Regions from separate parts of the Gordonia sp. CPCC 206044 genome, predicted to be linked through region 2. Evidence: riboswitches for the same ligand, from Rfam matches in the RefSeq annotation. Region 2 holds a riboswitch; the other holds the start of a gene.
The links. Region 2 has a riboswitch for cyclic di-AMP ahead of AAFP35_RS13140 (transglycosylase family protein). Riboswitches for the same ligand answer to the same signal wherever they lie in the genome.

Region 1: another riboswitch for cyclic di-AMP. It lies ahead of AAFP35_RS23205 (C40 family peptidase); the one in region 2 lies ahead of AAFP35_RS13140 (transglycosylase family protein).

The regions. Positions count from the first base shown of each region.
Region 1 covers NZ_JBCLVL010000019.1:15,872-19,075, forward strand. The annotation lists gene AAFP35_RS23200 (NlpC/P60 family protein) at 1-260, opposite strand, end outside; gene AAFP35_RS23205 (C40 family peptidase) at 472-1,191, opposite strand; cyclic di-AMP (ydaO/yuaA leader) riboswitch at 1,206-1,385, opposite strand; gene AAFP35_RS23210 (DEDD exonuclease domain-containing protein) at 1,969-3,204, shown strand, end outside.
Region 2 covers NZ_JBCLVL010000007.1:140,980-144,183, reverse strand. The annotation lists gene AAFP35_RS13150 (molybdenum cofactor biosynthesis protein MoaE) at 1-185, shown strand, start outside; gene AAFP35_RS13145 (DUF6328 family protein) at 189-746, shown strand; gene AAFP35_RS13140 (transglycosylase family protein) at 822-1,460, opposite strand; cyclic di-AMP (ydaO/yuaA leader) riboswitch at 1,467-1,640, opposite strand; gene AAFP35_RS13135 (MoaD/ThiS family protein) at 1,901-2,149, opposite strand; gene moaA (GTP 3',8-cyclase MoaA) at 2,157-3,204, opposite strand, start outside.

The DNA of each region.
Region 1 (3,204 bases), on a different contig from region 2:
TAGCTGTCGAGACGCTGTTGCGTGGTGACCAGCGTCCGATCGGCGTCGGACGATGCCTTCTTGGCGGTGGCCACGATGCGTCGCTGCTTGTCGTACTCGATCTGCGCGTTGTGCATCGCTTCGGCCGATTTCTCGGCGTCGTCGCTCAGCTTCTTGTACTGGCCGAGCAACTGGTCGGCCGAACGCACCGGAGCGGCCGATGCCTGCGGGGCGCCCCCTGCTGCCCCGAACTGCCCGATCGCCACGACCAACGTCATCATCGCGGTCACGAACAAGATGGGAACCGATCGCCGCGCGATCGAAGATCCGGAAACCACGATTGTCACTTCTCCTCCACCGCCAACCCGTCGCCTGCCGACGTGAGCGGTCCTCCCCCGCGGATGGTCACTTTCGACGAAGCGGTTCGGGCGGACCACGTCGGTCACGTGGTCCGCCCGTACCTCACACTCGTATGCGCATCGGTGTCGTCACTCAGTAGCGACGGATACCGGTGACCTGCCAGTTGCTCACGTTGTCCCGCTTGACCGGCACACCGTAGGTCGAGGCGTGGACGAACTTCCCGTTGCCCAGGTACAGGCCTGCGTGTCCGCCGCCGTTGAAGATCAGCACGTCGCCGGGCTGGGCGTCCTGCATGGACACCGCGCGGCCACCGCCGAGCTGGCCGTAGCTGTCGCGAGGGATGGTCTTGCCCGCCTGCTTGTAGGACCAGTAGACGAGTCCCGAGCAGTCGAAGGCGTTCGGGCCTGCAGCTCCGTAGGAGTACGGCGAACCGATCTTGCTCTCCGCGTTGCGGACTGCCTTCTGCGCGACGGTCTGACGACCGAAGATCGCGCCGCCGCCGTTCGGCTTGAACTGATCCGGGATCTGGTCCTGGTTCAGGCCGGGAACGGTGAAGGTGCCCAGATTCGGGATCTTCACGTTGGCGCCCGGCGACTTGGCAGCCGGTGTGCTCTCGGCGGCCGGTGCACTCTTGGGCGCCGGTGCCGCCTTCTTCTCCTGGAACTGCTGCGGGATCTGTTTGGTGTCGACCCCGGGCAGCTCGAACGTACCCACATTCGGCACATGCACCGGCGCAGCGAGCGCCGGGCCTGCAGCAGCAGCGAGCGAGCCGACCGTAATCGACCCAGCGATCACCGCACGCTTGGCAACCTTGGTGCCGCGATTGGGTTGTTCCAAACGATGTTTGGCCACGAAGCCACTTCTCCTTGCTCTCCCTCGACCGCCGACCGGGTTAGCTGTCGGGTTCGGGCCGGAAGAATGGCCCTACACACACGCACGACGACGTAAACGTCGGCGCGCACGCGCGACTCACCCCAATTCGGAATTGCCCCCGAAAATGATGGTTCCCCGGTTCGCCCAGCTGGGCGATTGAGCGGTGACCCCCCCAGACCACTCCTGTTGGAGCGGGACGCTCTGCAAAGGTCTCGGAAAGGTTACGAAATCAGATGCGGGTCTGTCTACCGACGCCGCCGCAGGCCTCGACGCCCGTCGGCTCAGCCAGCTCGCAGAATTCGCAAACCGCGGTCCCGATCTGCCCGGTGACCTGATGTTTTCCCATTTCTTGCAGATACTGCAGAGGTCCTGGAGACCATTGCAGCACTGGCGAATACATCGATGGCCGCATCGATTTCGGCATCGGCCACCCGGGTCGTGACCGTGACCTCTCCTCCACCTTCGACACCCGGGTTTGCCCAGTTCGGGGCGTCGAACAGGACCTGCATCACGCAGCCGTCACAGGCGGCGGGCCGGCCCGGGCAGCTCTGGCAGTCGATGTACATGTGTGATCTCCATCTCAATCGTGTCCGGTGGGTTCTCCGGCGGCGTGTCGTCACCGACCGCGGCCGCCGCGTGTACACGAGAAGAACCCTAGGGAGGACCACCGACAAGGCCGGCCCGCACAGCGCCCGACAACAGGTTTCCCGCCTGTCACACCAGAATCTGTCGCACCATCGAACTAATGTTCGCCACGTGGCTCCACTGACGACTTCGACCGGCCCCGCGCCCACTGCGGACGGTCAGCTCACCTTCGCCGACCTGGAGTCCGCGGGAGACGACTTCACCGATCGCTCCCTGTTCGACACCACGCTGGTGGTCGTCGACCTCGAGACCACCGGCGGCAGCCCCACCGAGGACCGGATCACCGAGATCGGTGCGGTCAAGATCCGTGGCGGCGAGATACTCGGCGAGTTCGCCACCCTGGTCGATCCGGGATGTCCGATCCCGCCCCAGATCGTCACGCTGACCGGCATCACGGAGCTGATGGTCAGTGACGCACCCCGGATCGGGGAGGTACTGCACTCCTTCGTGGAGTTCGCCCGCGGGTCGATCCTGGTGGCGCACAACGCCCGTTTCGACATGGGCTTCCTCCGCCAGAACGCGATGCGGCTGGGTATCGACTGGCCGTTCACCACGAGCCTGTGCACGGTGACCATGGCTCGTCGCATCCTGAGCCGCGACGAGGCCCCGTCGGTGCGGCTGTCCGCGCTCGCCGATCTGTTCGACGTGAGCACCCGTCCCACCCACCGGGCGCTCGACGACGCGCGCGCGACCGTCGAGGTGTTCCACCGACTCCTCGAGCGGGTGGGCAATCAAGGGGTGGGCACCCTGCGCGAACTCACCGCCTACCTGCCGCGCGGGAATCCGCGGTTGCGTGCCAAGCGGTCGATGGCACGCGACCTGCCCGCCCGTCCCGGCGTGTATCTCTTTCGCGGCCCCTCCGACGAGGTCCTCTACGTGGGGACCGCCGTCGATCTCCGCCGTCGCGTGCTCTCGTACTTCACCGGCAGCGACCCGCGGCGCCGGATCGGCGAGATGGTGAACCTCGCGACCCGGGTCGATCACGTCGAGTGCGCACACGGCCTCGAGGCAGGCGTCCGCGAACTGCGCCTGCTCGCCGCGCATCGTCCCGCCTACAACCGGCGGTCGACCCAGCCGCACCGCGGCTGGTGGGTGGTGCTGACCGGCGAGCGGTTCCCCCGGCTCAAGGTGTCGCGCACCCCGTCGGACGACGCCCTCGGGCCGATCGGCAACCGGACGACGGCCACCACCATCGCCGACATGATCGCTCAGGCCTCCGGATTGCGCAGTTGCACAACGCGTCTGGGGTCCGCGACGCACCACTGGTGTAAATCCGAGGCGGCCGGCGGCCCACGGATCGGCGGCTGTCACGCCGCCTCCGACCGCCCGCTCACCCTCCCCGACTAC
Region 2 (3,204 bases):
TCTCGCATCGCGTCGGCGATCTCGCCGTCGGCGACGTCGCGTTCGTGGTGGCGGTGGCCGCCGATCATCGACAGGCCGCGTTCGCGACCTGTGCGCGTCTCGTCGACGAGGTCAAGGCACAGTTGCCGGTCTGGAAGCATCAGCATTTCCACGATGGCACCGACGAGTGGGTCGGATCGGCGTAAACCGTGGAGGGCCATCCGGGGTCAGCGGGGCCGAACGGCGGCGGTCCCGGACGAAACGAGACCCCCGACGAACAACTCGACCGCAACTGGGCGAGCCTGCTGCAGGAGTTGCGGGTCGTGCAGACGGGCGGTCAGATCCTGACCGGACTGATGCTGACGGTCCCGTTCCAGGAGGGATTCCAGGAACTCGAGGCGCGTCAACAACACATCTTCGTGGTCAGCCTGGTGTTCGCGGTCCTGTCCACCGTCACCCTGATCTCACCGGTCGCGCTGCACCGCTTGCTGTTCCGTCGACACGCGATCGATCGACTGGTGGATCGCGCGCACCTGTTGACGATGGTCGGTATCGGTCTTCTCGGGGTAGCGCTGATCGGGGTGCTCACGGTGATCTTCGACATCGCGCTCGGCGGTTGGGCGGCCATCGCCGCCGGTTGCGTCGCACTCGTCGTCTTCCTGGTGATGTGGGTGGGTCTGCCGCTGCGTGAGCGCAGACGGCTGGGGCCACGCACGGGGACCGATCGATCCGCCCCCGAACATGGAAAAGGGCCTCGCACGGATTGAACATCGTGCGAGGCCCTTCGACCATGGGCCCTATCAGGGCGGTGTGTCACCGAGTCCGGTGACGGCTGCTGTCACTCACGGGGTGGGCAGCTGGTCCTTGTGCTCGTTGAACAGCTTGATCTGGTCCGAGTTGAGCTCGTAGCCGCTCTTCTTGGCGGCGTCCCACAGGCCCTTGACCTCCGGGTTGATCTTGTTGTTCTCGGTGGCCTGCGCGAGGGCGGAATCGATCTGCGTCTTCACGTCGTCGGTGGTCTTGGCCTCCGGCGAGGTGTTCCAGCTGAACGGCAGATCCGGGAGCTGCGGCAGCAGCGGCTTCGGCTGAGCCGGCGCGGTGCGCGGGCTCGAACCCGACAGGCCGGTGCCACACACGGGCCATGCGCCCTTGCCCTGGCTGCCCAGGACGCGCTCGGCGACGACGATCTGCTGTTCCTTGGTGGCCTGGTCGGCGCTCGGCGCGAACTGCGTGCCGCCGTGGCCCGCCCACGTGCTCGGGCTGAACTGCAGGCCGCCCTGGTAACCGTTGCCGGTGTTGATGGCCCAGTTGCCGCCCGACTCGCACTGGGCGACCTGGTTCCACTCGGCATCGGTGGCTGCGTTGGCCGAGCCGGTGCCCAGCATCGCGGCTCCGCCGCCGAGGACAGCGCCGGTGAGCGCGACCTTCGCGAGGGTCTTGGTGGTCGTGGTGTTCGACGGTTTGCGGTGACGTCCGGACATTGGTGGTGTTCCTCTCTCCACGCGCCTACGAAGTCAGCTGTCGGGTTCGGGCGAGAGGTGCCCGGTCTCGGCCTGACGTGAATCACGCCGGGACTTAACCCCAAGGACGGCGGTGTGCCGTCCGATCTCTGCCGGGAGAGTGGGTCCCCCGTCCTCGCTCCTAGATGTCGTTCTGGTACGTCCCGTGGCGGAGCGAGGCTCGGCGCGGCCGACGGAACGGTATGTACTTGGTTACTTGCTCGTGACCCCCCGTGGGCGTCGTTCAGTCACAGTACGACGTCTTCGATCGCGAATCACGTTGTTGGCAAGCCGATTTTCGGTGCCGGATCGGGACTTTCGATCCACTTTCGGCGTCGCCGCAGTTCACGGGCCGATAGTCGCTTTGTGTCCTTCTCGTGATCATCCCGTTATGTGACTGAACTCACAGGCGAGATGTGGTGTCAGCCACCGGCAAACGGCGGCAACACGTCGAGCGTGGCGCATGAACCGAGCGGTGCGAGGCGATCGCACACCGCGATCGAGTCCCGCAGATACGAGCAGCGTTCGAGGACCCTCGCGAGCTCCGGGTTGTCGGCGCCCAGCACCGATTCGAGCCCGCCCAGGGTGATGTCGTCGGTGACGTCGACGATGGATGTCTCGGTGCCCGCTGCGGCCCGGGCGGCAGCAAAGAACCGGATGGTGATGCGCACGGCGGCCTCAGCCTCCGATCGCCGACATCGGCCGGCTCGGCTGGTGGAACTCGGGGTCGTTGACGCCGTGTCCGGCTGCCTTGCCCCAGGCGTTGGCTCGCCAGCACTCGGCGATCGCGGCGTCGAGTTCGTCGTCGGGGAGTCCGCTGCGCAGCACGGGTCGCAGATCGGCCTCGGTGTCCGCGAACAGGCAGTTGCGCAACGCGCCGTCGGCGGTCAGACGAGCCCGGTCGCAATCACCGCAGAACGGGCGGGTCACCGATGCGATCACCCCGACGCGCGCCGGATTGCCGTCGACCTCGTACCCGTCGACGAGCCACGTCGCCGCGGGCGCGCTGCCACGGGGGCGTGGGTCGGGCAGCAGTGTGAATCGGCGTCGCAGGGCGGTCAGGATCTCGTCCGCGGTCACCATGGACGAACGATCCCAACGGTGGTCGGCATCCAGCGGCATCTGCTCGATGATCCGCAGTTGGTAGCCGTGCTCCAGGCAGAAGTCGAGCAGGTCGGGTACCCGGGTCAGGTCGTCGTGATCGGCGAGGACGGCATTGACCTTGACCGTCCGCATGCCTGCGCGCCGCGCCGCGGCCAGCCCCGCGATCACGTCGTCGAGGCGGTCACGACGGGTGATGGCGGCGAATCGCTCTCGGTCGACGGTGTCGAGTGAGACGTTGATGCGATCGAGACCGGCGGCAACGAGAGCATCGGCACGATGCTTGAGCCCGAGGCCGTTGGTCGTCATCGCGATCTCCGGCCGGCCGGGTAGCTGCGCGACGGCCGCGATCAGCTCTTCCAGATCGCGCTTCAGGAGTGGTTCGCCGCCGGTGAGACGGATCGTCTCGATGCCCAGATCTCGAACGGCGACGGTGATCACCCGGATCAATTCGCGGGTCGTCAACACCGACTGCGGGGGCAGCCAGTCCAAGCCGTCGGCAGGCATGCAGTACGTGCACCGCAGATTGCATCGGTCGGTCACCGAGACCCGCAGGTCACGCACGGTACGGCCGTACCGGTCTCGCAGTGGGCCGGTACGCGGCACATCGTCGGCGATCGCCTGG